2 regions of the Gordonia terrae genome follow, and region 1 is predicted to be linked to the other one. Evidence: riboswitches for the same ligand, from Rfam matches in the RefSeq annotation. Region 1 holds a riboswitch; the other holds the start of a gene.

Region 1 (7,925 bases):
TATCGTGCGTCGACGCGAACGTACTGGGCGAACCCGCCGTCGATGGTGATACCGAGATCCTCGATGTTCCGGCACTGATTCCAGAAGCCCCCGCGACATTCGCGACAGGTACCGCACCACTGGATCTCCTCGGCGGCCACGAGCTGGCCCACGCGCAGTTCGCTTACCGCGGACCCGGCGGCGACGATCTTGCCGGAGAACTCGTGACCGGTGATCACCGGAGCCTTGAGGTGGTAGGGGGACAGCACGTAGCCGTCCTCGTCGGTCTCGTACATGTGGACATCGGTGCCACACAATCCGCAGGCACCGACCTCGAGGATCACCTCGGTCGGCCCGGGAGCGCCTGGGTCGGCGACTGTGCGAAGCTCCATCACCGGGTTTCGGTACGCCTCACTGGCGTTGACGGCCCATTGGCGCGCGGCGTCGTCGGCGGGAATGTGCACGCCTGTCCGGGGCGACCATTCGGCCTCCAGTACAACTGCTTTCATGTGCGTGTCTCCGTTCGTACGAGTATCGGGTGTGGGTATCGCTGGCTCACGATGGACAGGGCTGTCATGCGGTGGGCACGGGCGGGCGGGGCCGTGGGTCGGGTCGGGTCGTGGTGACCGCTTCGAAAGCGTCGATCACCGCAGCCGAGAACTCGGGGTCGTTGATGTGCGCGTCGATCTCGCTGATCCGAACCCGGTCGTGGATCTCTGAGCGCAGGACGCGGCGGAATGCCTCGTCGGCGGCTGGGTCCCAGAAGGCGCCACCGGGGGCGTTGGGAACGGACAGCCCCCGTGTGGGGATCACGATGTGAACCGGCCCCACGGCCAGGTTGGCCTTGCGGGCGAACTCCTTGGCCACCATCTCCATCTCGCTCGTGGTGAGGCGGACGAGCGTGAGCTCGGGATTGTGCCCGAAGTAGGTGCGGCCGGGGAACTCCCGCTCGGTGTCGGCCGGTGTGCCGCAGGTGATCAGGTCGATGCAACCGGGTACGAGCACCTGGGGGAGCCCCAGCCGGCCGGCTGTCTCCATTCGCTCCGGGCCCGGGTCCATCAGACCGCCGACCAGGTGTCCGCTCAGTTCCGTTGTGGTGACGTCGATGACGACATCGACCTGCCCGTGCTCCACGGCGGACTCGAGGGCCTTTCCGCCGGTGCCGTTGGCGTGGAAGGCGACGAATGCCCTTCCCGCGGAACGTAGGTGATCGTGAATGCGATCCACCGTCGGGGTGGTGTTCCCATTCATGGAGACGGCCACCGTCAGCGGCCGCTCGGCAGTGGCGTCGACGTCATCCCGCCGCGCCGCGGTGGCCGCTCCGACGATGAACCCTGCCGCGTTGCGGTAGATCACCGAGGTGAGCGAGTTGACGCCGACGATGTCGGCGACGGAGTGGAGTACGGCGACGTCCTGGATGCCGACGTACGGCTCGAAGGTCCGTCGGCCGGACGCCAGCGGGGACACGATGAGCTTCGGGAAACCGAAGGGGAGCTGCTGCAGGGCCGGGCCGGCGATGTGGGTTCCGGCGCCACCCATGCAGACGGCCCCGTCGATGCCGCGACCGGCGGCCATGTCGGTCAGCAGCCGGGTCACCCCGGCTCGAAGGGCGGACACGGCTTCGCCGCGCGGCAGTGAGTCGATCTCCTGCATCGAACTCCCGGCTGCGACGGCCACCGCATTCTGATCGACGAACGGACGGTCACCGATGGTCGCTTCGTCCGGAATCGCGGTGAGGCGCGCCGATGTGTCGACGAAGATGACTCGCCCGCCCAGATCCTCGATGTGATCGGCGAGGTCGGCCAGCTCGACGGCCTTGGTGTCGAAGGTCCCGATGACCGCAATCGTGGGGGACGAGTGCCGCGTTCCGGTACTGGCTCCGTCTGCGCTGTGCATGACCTAGATCATAGTTCGGGAAACCGAACGCTGCAAGCCTATTTCGGTGGAAAATGTTCGGAGTACCGGTACGAAAATAGAAAAATGCCTGGTCGAGGGTTTCTCGTCACGTCTGCAAACTCCGCACGGCTGCGGCATGCAGTCGACCCGCGCGATAAGAAGAGCGCACCAGCGGGCCGGACATGACGCCCAGGAAACCGAGGTCGGTGGCGGTCTTGGCGAATTCCTCGAACTGGTCCGGAGGAACCCACCGGTCCACCGGAAGATGTCGAGGGCTTGGCCGCAGGTACTGGGTGATGGTCACCAGGTCGCAGTCGGCGGCGCGAAGGTCGGCCAACGCGTCGTAGACCTCGGTGTCCGACTCGCCCATACCCAGGATCAGGTTCGACTTCGTGATCAGCCCGGCCGCTTTTGCGGCCGTGATCACCGCGAGTGAACGCTGATAGTCGAACGCCGGGCGCACGCGACGGAACAGCCGCGGGATGGTTTCCACGTTGTGAGCCAGCACGGATGGCTGTGAGGCGAAGACCTCATCGAGTTGGCGGCGGTCGCCGCTGAAGTCGGGGATCAGGAGTTCCACGCCCGTCGACGGGCACGCGGCCCGGATGGCCCGGACGGTCTCGGCGTACAACCACGCTCCGCCGTCGTCGAGGTCGTCACGTGCCACCCCGGTGACCGTCGCGTACCGCAGATCCATCGCCGCCACCGATTCGGCGACCCGGCGCGGCTCGTCACGGTCGAGGTCATCGGGACGGCCGGTGTCGATTTGGCAGAAGTCGCACCGGCGGGTGCATTGTTCGCCGCCGATGAGGAAGGTCGCTTCGCGATCGTTCCAACATTCGAAGATGTTGGGGCAGCCGGCCGATCGGCACACCGTGTGCAGGTCGTGATCGGACACGACCGTCGAGACCTCCTGGAACACCGGGCCGGTGTTCACGGCCTTCTTCATCCAGGGGGGCTTCCGTTCGACGGGGGATGCACTGTTGCGCACCTCGAGCCGCAGAAGTCGTCGTCCTTCATTGGTGACCGACATGATTCCTCGCTGATGGTGGTGGGGTACCTCGCGGGGCGTGACACGCCGTCGGTCGGCCCGGTGGTCGGCGAGGTAGGAGATGGCGCGCGCTGAAGCACAGCACGGGACCGACCTCATTCTTGCACGGAACAGCGAACGAAATCCCGCTAAATGGACTCAAACCGTGCGGAATGCCGATCAGTGATCTATGGTGGGTGTCACACAACCGAATCCGCCGCTCGATGCGTATCAGGAGAACTCCAGGACCCGGCGGTCCGTGGAGAGCCGTAGGAGCAAGTTCCTCCCCGGGAATCTCTCAGGCCCCGCACTGATCACGCAGAGGCAACTCTGGAGAAAGCCGCCGCGCTTACCGAAGGTGTATGGCCCCTTGCGGGTCGGGACTCTCAGGTACCAGGACAGAGACGGGGAGGGCAAGCATCCGCTGATCGCGCCGCGGCGCGGTCATGAGATCTCGGAGAATCTCTTGTCCCACAATTCTTTACGAGGTGATTTCACCTCTCGTCACATCGGCCCGGACGCTTCCGGTGCCCGTCGGATGCTCGACACCGTCGGGTACGACGGCCTCGACGAACTGATCGACGCCGCGGTACCGGACTCGATCCGGACGCATTCGCCGCTGAACACGCCGGCCGCACGTTCGGAGACCGAGGTGCTGGCCGCGCTCCGGGCGATGGCAGCGCGCAACGAACAGCGCGTGCAGATGATCGGACTCGGCTACTACGACACCGTCACACCGGCCGTACTGCGACGCAACCTGCTCGAGGCGCCCGGCTGGTACACGAGCTATACGCCGTACCAGCCCGAGATCTCACAGGGCCGCCTGGAGGCTCTGCTGAATTTCCAGACCGTGGTCGAGGACCTCACCGGCCTGCCGGTTGCCGGAGCGTCACTGCTCGACGAGGCGACCGCCGTGGTCGAGGCGATTCTGCTGATGCGTCGGGCGAACAAGTCCGCGCCCGCGGCGGTGGTCGTCGACACGAACTGCTTCCCCCAAACCCTGTCTGTCGTCCGCGCACGAACCGAAGCCGTGGGGATCGAACTGATCGAGCACGACACGACGCGCGGACTGCCCGAGGAGAAGTTCTTCGGGGTCGTCATCCAGAACCCCGGTTCCACCGGGCAGGTCCGCGACCTCTCGGCACTCATCAACCGGGCGCACGAGCAAGATGCTCTGGTCACTGTCGCCACCGATCTGCTTGCATCGACCATCTTCGAGGAGCCGGGCGCGCAGGGGGCCGACATCGCCGTTGGGTCTGCGCAGAGATTCGGTGTACCGCTGTTCTTCGGTGGTCCGCACGCCGGATTCATGGCGGTGCGCCAGGGACTGGAGCGAATGCTGCCCGGTCGACTCGTGGGCGTCTCCCGCGACGTCGACGGAGCGGTGGCCTATCGTCTGGCCCTGCAGACCCGGGAACAGCACATTCGCCGCGACAAGGCGACTAGCAACATCTGTACCGCCCAGGCCCTGCTGGCCAACGTCGCGGGTATGTACGCCGCCTATCACGGTGCGAGTGGATTGCGCGCGATCGCCTCGCGTGTGCACGGACACGCGACGGCGGTCAACGCCGGTCTGCGCGCCGGTGGCGTGGACACGTTGCACGCCGACTTCTTCGACACCGTGGTCGCGCGGGTCAGCGGTCGCGGTCGCGCCGTCGTCCTCGCCGCCGATCGTCTGGGAGTCAACCTCCGCCTCATCGACGACGACACCGTCGGAATCTCCTGCGACGAGAAGACGACCGACGCGATCGTGGCTCGGGTACTGGAAGCGTTCGGCGTCAGCGCGGGTGTCCGCGGCGCCGACGGTCAGAGCCGCGACTCGCGAACGTCCGGCTGGATCCAGCCGGACCTGGCGCGTACCTCACCGTTCATGACGGCTGACTTGTTCCACCGGTATCGGTCCGAAGCCGCGATGCAGCGGTACCTTCGTCGACTCTCCGACAGAGACCTGGCCCTCGACCGGACCATGATCCCGCTCGGTTCGTGCACGATGAAACTCAACTCGGCGGTGGAGATGGAGCCGATCAGCTGGCCGGGCTTCGCGGGCATCCACCCGTACGCACCGGACGAGCAGACCCGGGGGTATCGCGAACTGATCGGCGACCTGGAGAGCTGGCTTGCCGACATCACCGGATACGACCGGGTCTCGTTGCAGCCCAATGCCGGATCGCAGGGAGAGCTGGCCGGGCTGCTGGCAATTCGCAACTACCACCGCAGCAATGGAGACACCGGCCGCGACATCTGCCTCATCCCGCAATCGGCGCACGGAACGAATGCCGCGTCGGCTGTGTTGGCGGGGTTGCGTGTCGTCGTGGTCGCCACCGCGAGCAGCGGCGACATCGACCTCGGTGATCTGCGGAACCAGCTCGAGGAGCACCGCGATCACGTGGCTGCCATCATGCTCACGTATCCCTCCACGCATGGCGTGTACGAAACCGACGTGCGCCAGGTCTGCGATCTCGTCCACGACGCCGGCGGGCAGGTCTACGTCGACGGCGCCAACCTCAACGCCCTGGTCGGTCTGGCCAGACCCGGCGAATTCGGTGGCGACGTCTCGCATCTCAATCTGCACAAGACCTTCTGCATTCCGCACGGAGGTGGTGGGCCAGGAGTGGGGCCGGTCGCCGTGCGCGCGCACCTGGCACCCTTCCTGCCTTCGCATCCGTTCGACACCGACGGGGTGACCGGCCCGGTCTCGGCCGCTCCCCAGGGGTCGGCCGGCATCCTCCCCATCACCTGGGCGTACATCGCGCTGATGGGACCCGACGGACTCGCCGCGGCCACCCGAACCGCCGTTCTCGCGGCCAACTACCTGGCGTCGGAGCTCACCGACTCGTTCCCGGTTCTGTTCACCGGGGCCGATGGCCTGGTCGCGCACGAGTGCATCCTCGATCTGCGTGCGCTGACCAAGGCCACCGGGGTGACCGCCGAGGACGTCGCGAAACGATTGATCGACTACGGGTTTCATGCTCCGACGCTGTCCTTTCCGGTCAACGGCACCTTGATGGTCGAGCCCACCGAATCGGAGGATCTGGCCGAGCTGGATCGGTTCGTGGCGGCGATGAAGGCCATCCGAGCCGAGATCCAAGCTGTCGCCGATGGCAGGTGGCCGCTCGAACAGAGCCCCCTACGCCAGGCGCCGCACACCGCCGAGTGCCTTCTGGCCGACGAGTGGACACATCCGTACACCCGCCGTGAGGCGGCGTATCCGCTGCCATCGGTGATGGCGGACAAGTACTTCCCGCCGGTGCGTCGTATCGACGGCGTACACGGCGACCGGAATCTCGTCTGCTCGTGTCCACCGCCCGAGGCGTTCGCCATCGACGGCGACAGAGAAGAGGTTCCCGTATGAAAGCCACCCCGCTCGCCGCCGAGCATGAGCGGCTCGACGCCCAGATGACCGACTTCGCCGGCTGGAACATGCCGCTGAAGTACCGCGGTCACACCGAAGAGCACAACGCCGTACGAACCACCGCAGGTCTGTTCGACCTCTCCCACATGGCCGAGATCGCTGTACGAGGTCCGCATGCCGGAGCGTTCCTCGACCACGCCCTCGTCGGCGAGATGAGTGTCGTCGACAACGGTCGCGCCAAGTACTCGCTGTTGTGCGCCGAGACCGGCCACGTGCTCGACGACCTCGTCGTCTATCGGCTGGCCGCAGAAGACTTCCTGGTGGTGGCCAACGCGTCCAACCGCGAGACTGTGGTCTCCGAATTGCTCAGCCGCGCAGCCGCGTTCGACGTGTCGGTCACGGACCAATCCGACGAGACGGCGCTGATAGCGCTACAGGGTCCACGCTCCGCGGAGATCCTCCTCCCGCTCGTCGCCGATGCCAGACGAGAGTCTGTGCATGACCTCAAGTACTACGCGATCGTCGCCGCCGACGTGAGTGATGTCGGTGTGCTCGTGGCGCGCACCGGGTACACCGGCGAGGACGGCTTCGAGATCTACGTGCACTCCGACCACTGCGCACACGTCTGGCGCTCGCTCCTGAAGGCCGGACAAGCCCTCGGAGCTCAACCCGCCGGGCTCGCCGCGCGCGACACCCTGCGGTTGGAAGCCGGGATGGCTCTCTATGGCCACGAACTGGACTCCTCCATCACTCCCTATGAGGCGAACCTGAGTCGAATCGTGCGCTTGCACAAAGACTTTGTCGGTGCCGACGCGTTGCGGAAGATTGCCGAAGAACCGCCGCGACGGGTACTCGTCGGACTGGTGGGCGCCGGCAGGCGAGCCGCACGCTCCGGGTATGCAATCACCTCACGATCGGACGGTCGCGACATCGGCGTCATCACTTCCGGTTCGTTCTCGCCGACCCTCGGTCACCCCATCGCGATGGGTTATGTCGACTCGGCGTTCGGCGAGGTCGGCACGACCGTCGACATCGGGGTCCGGGGCACCCCGCACGAGTTCACAGTCACTGCCCTGCCGTTCTACAAGCGTTCCCGACGCTGACCCCCCCCTACACCTTCGCGAAGACGACAAGGACGATCAGAATGACCAACCCAGCACTCCCGGAGAATCTTTCGTACACGGCTGAGCACGAGTGGATCGCGCTGGCCCCGGGCGCCGAGCAGACCGGTGATCCGGTCCGTGTCGGAATCACCGCACTCGCCGTGGAGAATCTCGGCGACCTCGTCTACCTGGAGCTTCCCGATGTGGGCAGCACCGTGACCGTCGGCGAGTCCTGCGGCGAGGTCGAGTCCACCAAGACCGTTTCCGAGCTCTACCCGCCGGTGACCGGAAAGGTGTCGATCATCAACACCGCCGCGGTCGAGAACCCGGAGGTCGTCACGTCCGATCCGTACGGCGAGGGATGGCTGTTCGCCGTCATTCCCGACGAGGTCGGCGAACTGTGGACTGCTGCGAAGTACGCGTCCGAGTACGGAGTCCAGTGATGACGGTGCTGTCGCAATCTCTCGCCGAGTTCGACCCCGAGGTGACCGAGCTCATCGACGACGAGCTGCGACGCCAGCAAGACGGTCTGGAGATGATCGCCTCGGAGAACTACGCACCCGTT
Region 2 (7,925 bases), 2.8 Mb from region 1:
ACTCGTGGGCGACGAAGCCCTCCTCGCCGGTGTAGAGCACCGGGTAGTGCTCACCGAGCCGCTTGGCGACGTAGTTGGCAGCGGTGATGGCCGTCAGCGTCGCCCGGCGCAACCCGTCTGCCCCCATCATCGCGATGTAGGCGTAGGTGATCGGCAGGATCGCCGCCGAGCCGTACGGTGCGGCGGCGATGGTCGCCGAGCCTGGCAGCTCGTCGGCGAGCGGGTGTCCCGGCAGGAACGGGGCGAGGTGCTCCCGGACCGCGACCGGTCCGACGCCCGGTCCGCCGCCGCCGTGCGGGATGCAGAAGGTCTTGTGCAGGTTCAGGTGACTGACGTCGCCACCGAAATGCCCTGGTCGTGCCACGCCGACCAGCGCATTGAGGTTGGCGCCGTCGACGTAGACCTGTCCGCCGGCGTCGTGGACGGCGCCGCAGACCTCGCGCACGTCGTGCTCGAAGACCCCGTGCGTGGACGGGTACGTGATCATGATCGCCGCGATGCGACCCTCGTTGGCGTCGATCTTCGCGCGCAGATCGTCGAGGTCGACGTCGCCGTTGTCTCGGCACCCGACCACCACGACGCGCATTCCCGCCATGACCGCCGAGGCGGCATTGGTGCCGTGGGCGCTCGACGGGATCAGGCAGACATCGCGGTCGCCGTCGCCGCGGCTGAGGTGGTATCCCCGGATCGCCAGCAGGCCGGCGAACTCTCCCTGCGACCCCGCGTTCGGTTGCAGGCTGACGCGGTCGTATCCGGTGACCGCCACGAGCCAGTTCTCGAGGGTGGCGATGAGCTCTCGGATCCCCGCGGTGTCGTCGGCCGGAGCGAACGGGTGCAGCTGCGCGAAGCCGGGCCAGGTGATGGGTTCCATCTCGGTGGTGGCGTTGAGCTTCATCGTGCACGACCCGAGCGGGATCATGCTGCGGTCGAGCGCGATGTCCTTGTCCGACAGGGCTCGCAGGTACCGCAGCATCGCGGTCTCGGTGCGGTACCGGTTGAACGCCGGGTGGGTGAGGAACTCGCTGGTGCGGTTCTCGATCGGCTGCGTGAACGCACGCGGCGTGACGCCGGCGACGTCGAAGGCACGCAACACCGCATCGAGGTCGGCATCGACCGTGGTCTCATCGCAGGCGATGCCGATGGTGTCGGCGTCGACCCGGCGCAGGTTGACACCCTCCTGGCGAGCCCGGGCAACGACGGTATCGGCCTGACCCGGGGCGTGCACCTCGATGGTGTCGAAGAAGTTCGCGTGCGCGACCGAGAATCCGCCGGCCGCGAGCGAGTCGGCCAGCCGGGCCGCCGCGGCATGGGTGCGGCGCGCGATGGCGCGCAGCCCCTCGGCGCCGTGGTAGGAGGCGAACATGGCGGCCATCACCGCCAGGAGTACCTGCGCGGTGCAGATGTTGCTCGTGGCCTTCTCGCGGCGGATGTGCTGTTCGCGGGTCTGCAGCGCGAGCCGGTAGGCCAGGTTGCCGTCGGCGTCCTTGGAGATCCCGACCAGACGGCCCGGGAGTTGCCGGGCGTGCTTCGAGCCCACGGCGAGGTATCCGGCGTGCGGCCCGCCGAAGCCCATCGGCACGCCGAAGCGCTGCGTCGTGCCGAAACAGACGTCGGCGCCCTGCTCGCCGGGCGGTGTCAGCAGGGTCATCGCCAGGAGGTCGGCACCGGCCGCGACGAGTGCGCCGCGGTCGTGCGCCGCGTCGATGATCGCGGTGGCGTCGACGATGCGACCCGACGCACCCGGTACCTGGAGGATCACGCCGTAGAACTCGCCGTCGGGAAGTCCGCATCCGGGGAGCTCGGGATGCAGTGACGCCTCGACGATCTCGATGCCCAGCGGCTCGGCGCGCGTGTCGAGCACCGCACGCGTCTGCGGAAAGAGGTCGGCGTCGACGACCACGCGCGGAGACTTCGACTTGCCCGCACGGCGCATCAGCGTCATCGCCTCGGCAGCCGCGGTGGCCTCGTCGAGCATCGAGGCGTTGGCCACCTCCATCCCGGTGAGGTCGGCGACCATGGTCTGGAAGTTGAGCAGCGCCTCGAGACGTCCCTGGCTGATCTCGGGCTGATAGGGCGTGTACGCGGTGTACCAGGCCGGATTCTCGAGCACGTTGCGGAGGATGACGCCGGGCGTGTGGGTGCCGTAGTAGCCGAGCCCGATCATCGACCGAGCGACGGTGTTGCGTGCGGCCAGGTCGCCGAGCTGAGCGAGAACCGCACTCTCGCTGAGGGGCTCGGGTAGTGCGCCGAGTACGTCGGAGTCGAGTTCGTCGGCGATGACCGCCGGGATGACGCGGTGGGCGAGGTCGTCGAGTGAGGTCGCGCCGATCGCTTCGAGCATGCGCCGGGTCTCGTCGGCGTCCGGACCTACATGACGGTCGACGAAGGCGGCCGAGACCCCGGGGGCGGGGGCTGTGGACGGGTCCGGGGTGTCGGACGGGGTCGCATCGGTGGTGGACACAGGTGGAGGGCACCTCTCGCAGGCGCCGGTGCGCGCACCGGCTGCTGGCCCTCCCCCTCTGTCATGTCGTCGGCGGCAGCCGATGTGACGCCTGAGAGATTCGGTGCCCCGCAGCGCTGCGCGACGACCTTTCACCGTGGGCGGACGACGGATCGTCACTTTCCAGAGACGTCGTCACCACCGCGGTCCTGGGTGCCTGAGAGTTTGACGGAGAGGTGTTGCTCCTTCGGCGGCCGCCGGCATCTCTGCCGTCGGCGCTCTCCCGCAGCGTAGCGACGCGGGGCCAGTCTACGCGGAACGCGGACTAGCCGGTGCGACGGGCGCGGTTCTTGCGGCGCGCCGCGAGTTCGTCCTCGGGCGCGGTTTCGCTGACACCGCCGTCGGCCCGTTCGCCGGGGAAATCCGCGATGGTGCCGGTCAGTTCACGCATGGCGCCGCTGACCGCGATCCCGAACACTCCCTGCCCGCCTTGGAGCAGGTCAACGACCTCTTCGGCCGACGTGCACTCGTACACCGTCGTGCCGTCCGAGAAGAGGGTGATCTTGGCGAGGTCCTCGACACCGCGCTGGCGCAGGTGGTCGACGGCGACTCTGATGTTCTGCAGCGAGATGCCGGTGTCCAGCAGACGCTTGACGATCTTGAGGACGAGGATGTCCTTGAACGAGTACAGGCGCTGGCTGCCGGATCCCGCGGCTCCGCGGATCGACGGGACGACCAACGACGTACGGGCCCAGTAGTCGAGCTGACGATAGGTGATCCCGGCGATCTGGCACGCGCTCGGCACGCGGTAGCCGACGAGCTCGTCGGGCACGGTGTCGTCCGGGAACAGGCCCGGGGCGATGTCTCCGAGACTGCCCTGGGTCGGGACGGCGTCTACACGCTCGGCCACCGGACGATCGGGTGACTGGTCGCTCGACGTCGTTTCGTTGTCGACCGGACGATCGCCCACTTCTGACTCCCTCGCAAAGCTCGGATCGGACGCCGCACCACGGTGCCTGACGTCCACGTCCACAGTACGCGGTCCAGGCTGTTTCCGGTCGGCCGATCATCTTCATCGGCCCGTGTCCGGTGCTCGATGTCGCTGATGACGCTATGCGGCGGATGACCGGGGATCAACGCGACTCGCCACGACACTGAACCTCAACTTGAGATCGAGACAATCGGTGACCGGCCGGTGTCGATTCTGTGATCTGGCTTTCGGCTGCGGAGCCGGCCCGCCTGCCCCGACCTCGGAACGGACCGCTCAGGCCCCACTCGCCTTGAAGTCGTCGGGTGAGACGTTGTCGAGGAACTCCTTGAACTTCTCGACCTCGTCCTCTTTGACCTCGTCGGCCTGCGCCTCGGGCGCCTCGTCCGAGTCCTCGTCCGGGATGAGCAGGCCGGCCTCGGCGAGCACCTCTTCGTCGGCGATGATCGGGACCTCGGCGCGCATGGCGACCGCGATCGAATCCGAGGGCCGCGCCGACACACGCAGATCGCCGGTGAAGATCATCTCGGCATAGAAGGTGCCCTCTTGCATGTCCACGATCCGGACCTCGAGCAGGGTCTGCCCGAACTCTTTGATCAGATTGACGATCAGGTCGTGTGTGAGAGGGCGGGGAGGCTCGATCCCCTTCTGTCGCAATGCAATCGACGCCGCTTCGCTCTGGCCGATCCAGATCGGCAGGTAGCGTTCGCCGTCGACCTCACGCAGCAACAACACCGGCTGGCTCTGCGGGGGTTCGACCCTGATGCCCACCACACGCATCTCGCTCATCTCGCACCTCCCAGACGCCTTGTACGGCGCTCGATTCAGTGACCTCGACGCTACACCGACTGAGTGAACAGCGGCGGCCGACTCGCGGCGGTCTTCCGACGGTCGTTGCTGTTCAGTCCGGTGCGACGACGCGCACCGGAGGCCGACGGCGCGCCGGGAATTCAGTCCAGCGCGCCCTTGACCGCAGCCTTGACCAATTGCGTGTGCAGCGTCACCGACAGCGCGGCGATCTCGCGTACGAGTTCCTCGGCGCGATCCCGCGCACCCGTGCCCTTGCCCTTCGCGATCGGGCCGGCGATCTGGGCGACCAGACCCGCCTCCCGATCCGCGGAGACCTTGAAGGCCCGCAGATGGCGGGTCTCGAGGCCGTAGCTGGCCAATGCGGCCGCCGCCTCGACGAGACGCACCGCGTCCTCGTCGAAGAAGCCGGCCGGGCCGGCGATCAGCAGACCGTTGCGCTGCAACTCGGTGACGAACGCCGAGTCGACCCCGGTGCGTTCGATCAGCGTCTCGCGCGACACACGCCCGGCTCGAGCACCGAAATCGGTGGCCGGCGCCACGGTCCCCCGGGCCGCGGAGAGCACCCGCGTCCCGCCGGGACCGAAGCCGCCGTTCCCGTTGTCGATCGCGTCGAGTTGTTCCTTGATCACCTTGAGCGGGAGATAGCGATCCCGCTGGGCGGTCAGCACGAACCGCAACCGATCGCAGTCGGCCTGGCTGAACCGCCGATACCCCGACGGTGCCCGTTCCGGGGTCACCAGACCCTCCGACTCCAGGAATCGGATCTTCGAGATCGTGATGTCGGGGAAGTCATCACGCAACTGGGCGAGGACCGTGCCGATCGACATCGATCCTTCGCCGCGGGGGGCCGTGGACGCCGTCACGGGTGTCAGGCGTCTGCTTCGTCGCGGGGACCGCTGAGGAAGACCAGGCGGAACTTGCCGATCTGGACCTCGTCGCCGTTGCTCAGGGACGCGGTGTCGACCGGTTCCCGGTTGACGTAGGTGCCGTTCAGGCTGCCCACGTCGACGACCTGAAACTCGTTGTCGCCGAGACGGAACTCGGCGTGACGACGACTCACGGTCACGTCGTCGAGGAAGATGTCGCTGTCGGGGTGTCGACCGGCCGAGGTGGTCGGCTGATCGAGGAGGAACCGCGACCCTGCGTTGGGTCCTCGCTTCACGACAAGCAGCGCGGTCCCGGGAGCGAGTCGCTCGACCCCCGTGTCGGCCGGCTCACCCGAGGTGCTGGTCCCGGCGTCGAGTTCGTTGATGAACTCCTCCCGGAACACCGATGTGGTCTCCACCGGCGCCTCGAAGTCCCTGTCGTTTTCGCTCACCACTTCTCCTTCGTCGTCGTCAGTGCCAACCGCATAGTCGTCAACCGCGTCCTCGGAACCGTCGGAACAGCCCGGGACGATGCCCGCCCGATGTCACCGCGACGGCCGGTCGAATCTACATGACTTGTGCGGCCGGGTAGTTCTCGGCACGAGATCGTGAGCATCGGTGTCACGCCGCGCCTCGTTCCCACTGCCGTAACCGTACCGGTCATGCCGATCGCACCGGCGGGCGAGTCGACTCCGGCAACGACGATCATATCGTTCCGAGAGCCGTCAGCCGGGCCGATCGGGTCACCGGCCGCTCACGGCCGTCGGGAACTCACCCCTCGATGACGGCGCGGTAGCCCGCGGCGTCGAGTACCTCACCCAGGTGTTCGTCGAGGATCGCCTCGTCGGCGGCTTCGATCTCGACCAGCCAGCCCTCCCCGTACGGATCGGAGTTGACCAGTTCCGGCGATGCGTCGAGCGCGTCGTTGACCGCCGACACCGTGCCGGCGAGGGGACCGAAGATGTCCGACACGCTCTTGGTCGACTCGACCTCGGCGAACGACTCCCCGACCGTCACCTCGGCACCGCTCTCCGGCAACTGCACGAACACCACGTCGCCGAGGGCGTCCTGCGCGTAGTCGGTGATCCCGACGCGCACCGTGGTCGGCCCGAGTCGCTCGATCCACTCGTGCTCCGCGGTGTAGCGCAAGGTCTCTGGCACTTTGCTGTCGGTCACGCGAACCCCTTTCGTTCTCGGTCAGACCCTGCTGTCTGCCGAGGCGCCTGCCGGGTGACGCGGCGGCATGAGCCGCACCACCAGGATCGTCTGATACCAGTACAGGACGAAGGACCACAGATACAGTCCGACACCCCAGATCATGAAAGCCCAACCGATCGGGTAAGCGATGGTTCCCACGATCGAATCGAGTTGTCCGGCAAGAAGCCACGGGAAGGCACTCATGAGCGCGAACGTCCCGGCCTTGCCGATGTAGAGCACCGGGAGCGCCAGCACCCCGCGCGACCGCAGCAGCGGCGCCGACGCGAACAGCAGGACGTCCCGCGCGATGATCACACCGATCAGCCACCACGGCAAGAACTCCCGGATGCCGAACGCGATCGGGATGATCACGATGTAGAGCCGGTCGGCGGCCGGATCCAGCAGCGCGCCGATCCGCGACGACTGATCGAGCAGACGCGCGATCTTCCCGTCGGCCCAGTCGGAGAAGCCGGAGAACATCAGCACGGCGAAGGCCCACCCGTCCGCCTTCTCGACGAGCAGCAGCCACACGAACACCGGGATGAGTGCGAGCCGAAGCACACTCAGCGCGTTCGGAACCGTGACGATCCGGTCCGGAGCCGGCGTGGTCGCCGCCTCCGGCTCGGTCACCGGAAGATCCCGATGATGCCCTGCAGTGTTTTCGCTCCGCCCGAGGAGAACAGATTGTCGTGGACCATGTAGGTCCACGTGGTCGTCGAGCGGTGCAGATCGGCGGAGCCGAGGTCGACGCCGTCGGGGGTGATGTCGGCCTCCCGGAACGTCTCACGCGCCTTCGTGAGCGCCGTGCCGGGGAGGTCGGCGAACTCGGCGAGGATCAGCCGATGGAATTCGTCGAGCGGGCTCTCCTTGCCCAGCGACCGCAGGTGGATGCTCGCGCGCACGTCGGAGACGAACGCGAGATGGTCGGCCCAGGCGCGGTCCAGATGGTAGAGCACGATCTCGCGAGCGACCTGCGTCAGCACCTCCCGGGAGACCGGTGACACCGCCCGGGCGGTGCCGGCCTTCGTCGGGTCGGCCTTCGTCGGGTCGGGCTCGGTCGTGTCGGGCTCCGTCGTGCCGGGGTCGGCGTCGGACTTGTCGCTGTCGGACTTGTCGCTGTCGGCCGTGTCGGTCGTCGTCTCGCTGGTCAGCTGCGCATAGCGTTCCGGTTCCAGATCCGCGAGCTCGTCGAGTGCGACGTCGGTGGTGAGGATCTGCATCCGGCGTTCGACGATGATGTCGCGCTGCTGGTTGACCAGCTTGTTGTAGCGCCAGGTGTTCGCGTGGAGTTCGAGCATCACGCCCTCGGCGATCCGCTGGGCCTGCTCGATGAGATCGATGCCCTTGCTGCCCATCGAACCGTCTTCGTTGGGCGACACCGGGTCTCGTTTGAACGCGAGGTTCTTGGTGACGACCGGGTCCTCGAGACTCGAGAAGAACACCGACGTACCGGGGTCACCCTGACGGCCGGCGCGACCGCGCAGCTGGCTGTCGAGACGCTCGGTGTCGTGCCGGCCCGTTCCGACCACGCACAGCCCGCCGAGTTCGATGACCTCGTCGTGGGCGTCCGCGTCGTCCTTGGAACCGCCCAGGCGGATGTCGGTGCCGCGGCCGGCCATCTGGG

The links. Region 1 has a riboswitch for glycine ahead of gcvP (aminomethyl-transferring glycine dehydrogenase). Riboswitches for the same ligand answer to the same signal wherever they lie in the genome.
Region 2: linked by a shared signal. The riboswitch ahead of gcvP (aminomethyl-transferring glycine dehydrogenase) and the one ahead of gcvP (aminomethyl-transferring glycine dehydrogenase) in region 1 are both predicted to bind glycine.

The regions. Positions count from the first base shown of each region.
Region 1 is NZ_CP016594.1:207,799-215,723, forward strand. Features, by position in the region: gene iolM (scyllo-inosose 3-dehydrogenase) at 1-488, opposite strand, end outside; gene BCM27_RS01030 (Tm-1-like ATP-binding domain-containing protein) at 553-1,875, opposite strand; gene lipA (lipoyl synthase) at 1,982-2,908, opposite strand; glycine riboswitch at 3,226-3,317, shown strand; gene gcvP (aminomethyl-transferring glycine dehydrogenase) at 3,357-6,257, shown strand; gene gcvT (glycine cleavage system aminomethyltransferase GcvT) at 6,254-7,360, shown strand; gene gcvH (glycine cleavage system protein GcvH) at 7,402-7,803, shown strand; gene glyA (serine hydroxymethyltransferase) at 7,803-7,925, shown strand, end outside.
Region 2 is NZ_CP016594.1:3,108,966-3,116,890, forward strand. Features, by position in the region: gene gcvP (aminomethyl-transferring glycine dehydrogenase) at 1-2,461, opposite strand, end outside; glycine riboswitch at 2,635-2,736, opposite strand; gene BCM27_RS14040 (MerR family transcriptional regulator) at 2,766-3,410, opposite strand; gene BCM27_RS14045 (bifunctional nuclease family protein) at 3,705-4,217, opposite strand; gene ftsR (transcriptional regulator FtsR) at 4,379-5,101, opposite strand; gene garA (glycogen accumulation regulator GarA) at 5,107-5,559, opposite strand; gene gcvH (glycine cleavage system protein GcvH) at 5,876-6,280, opposite strand; gene BCM27_RS14065 (CDP-alcohol phosphatidyltransferase family protein) at 6,302-6,931, opposite strand; gene secA2 (accessory Sec system translocase SecA2) at 6,928-7,925, opposite strand, start outside.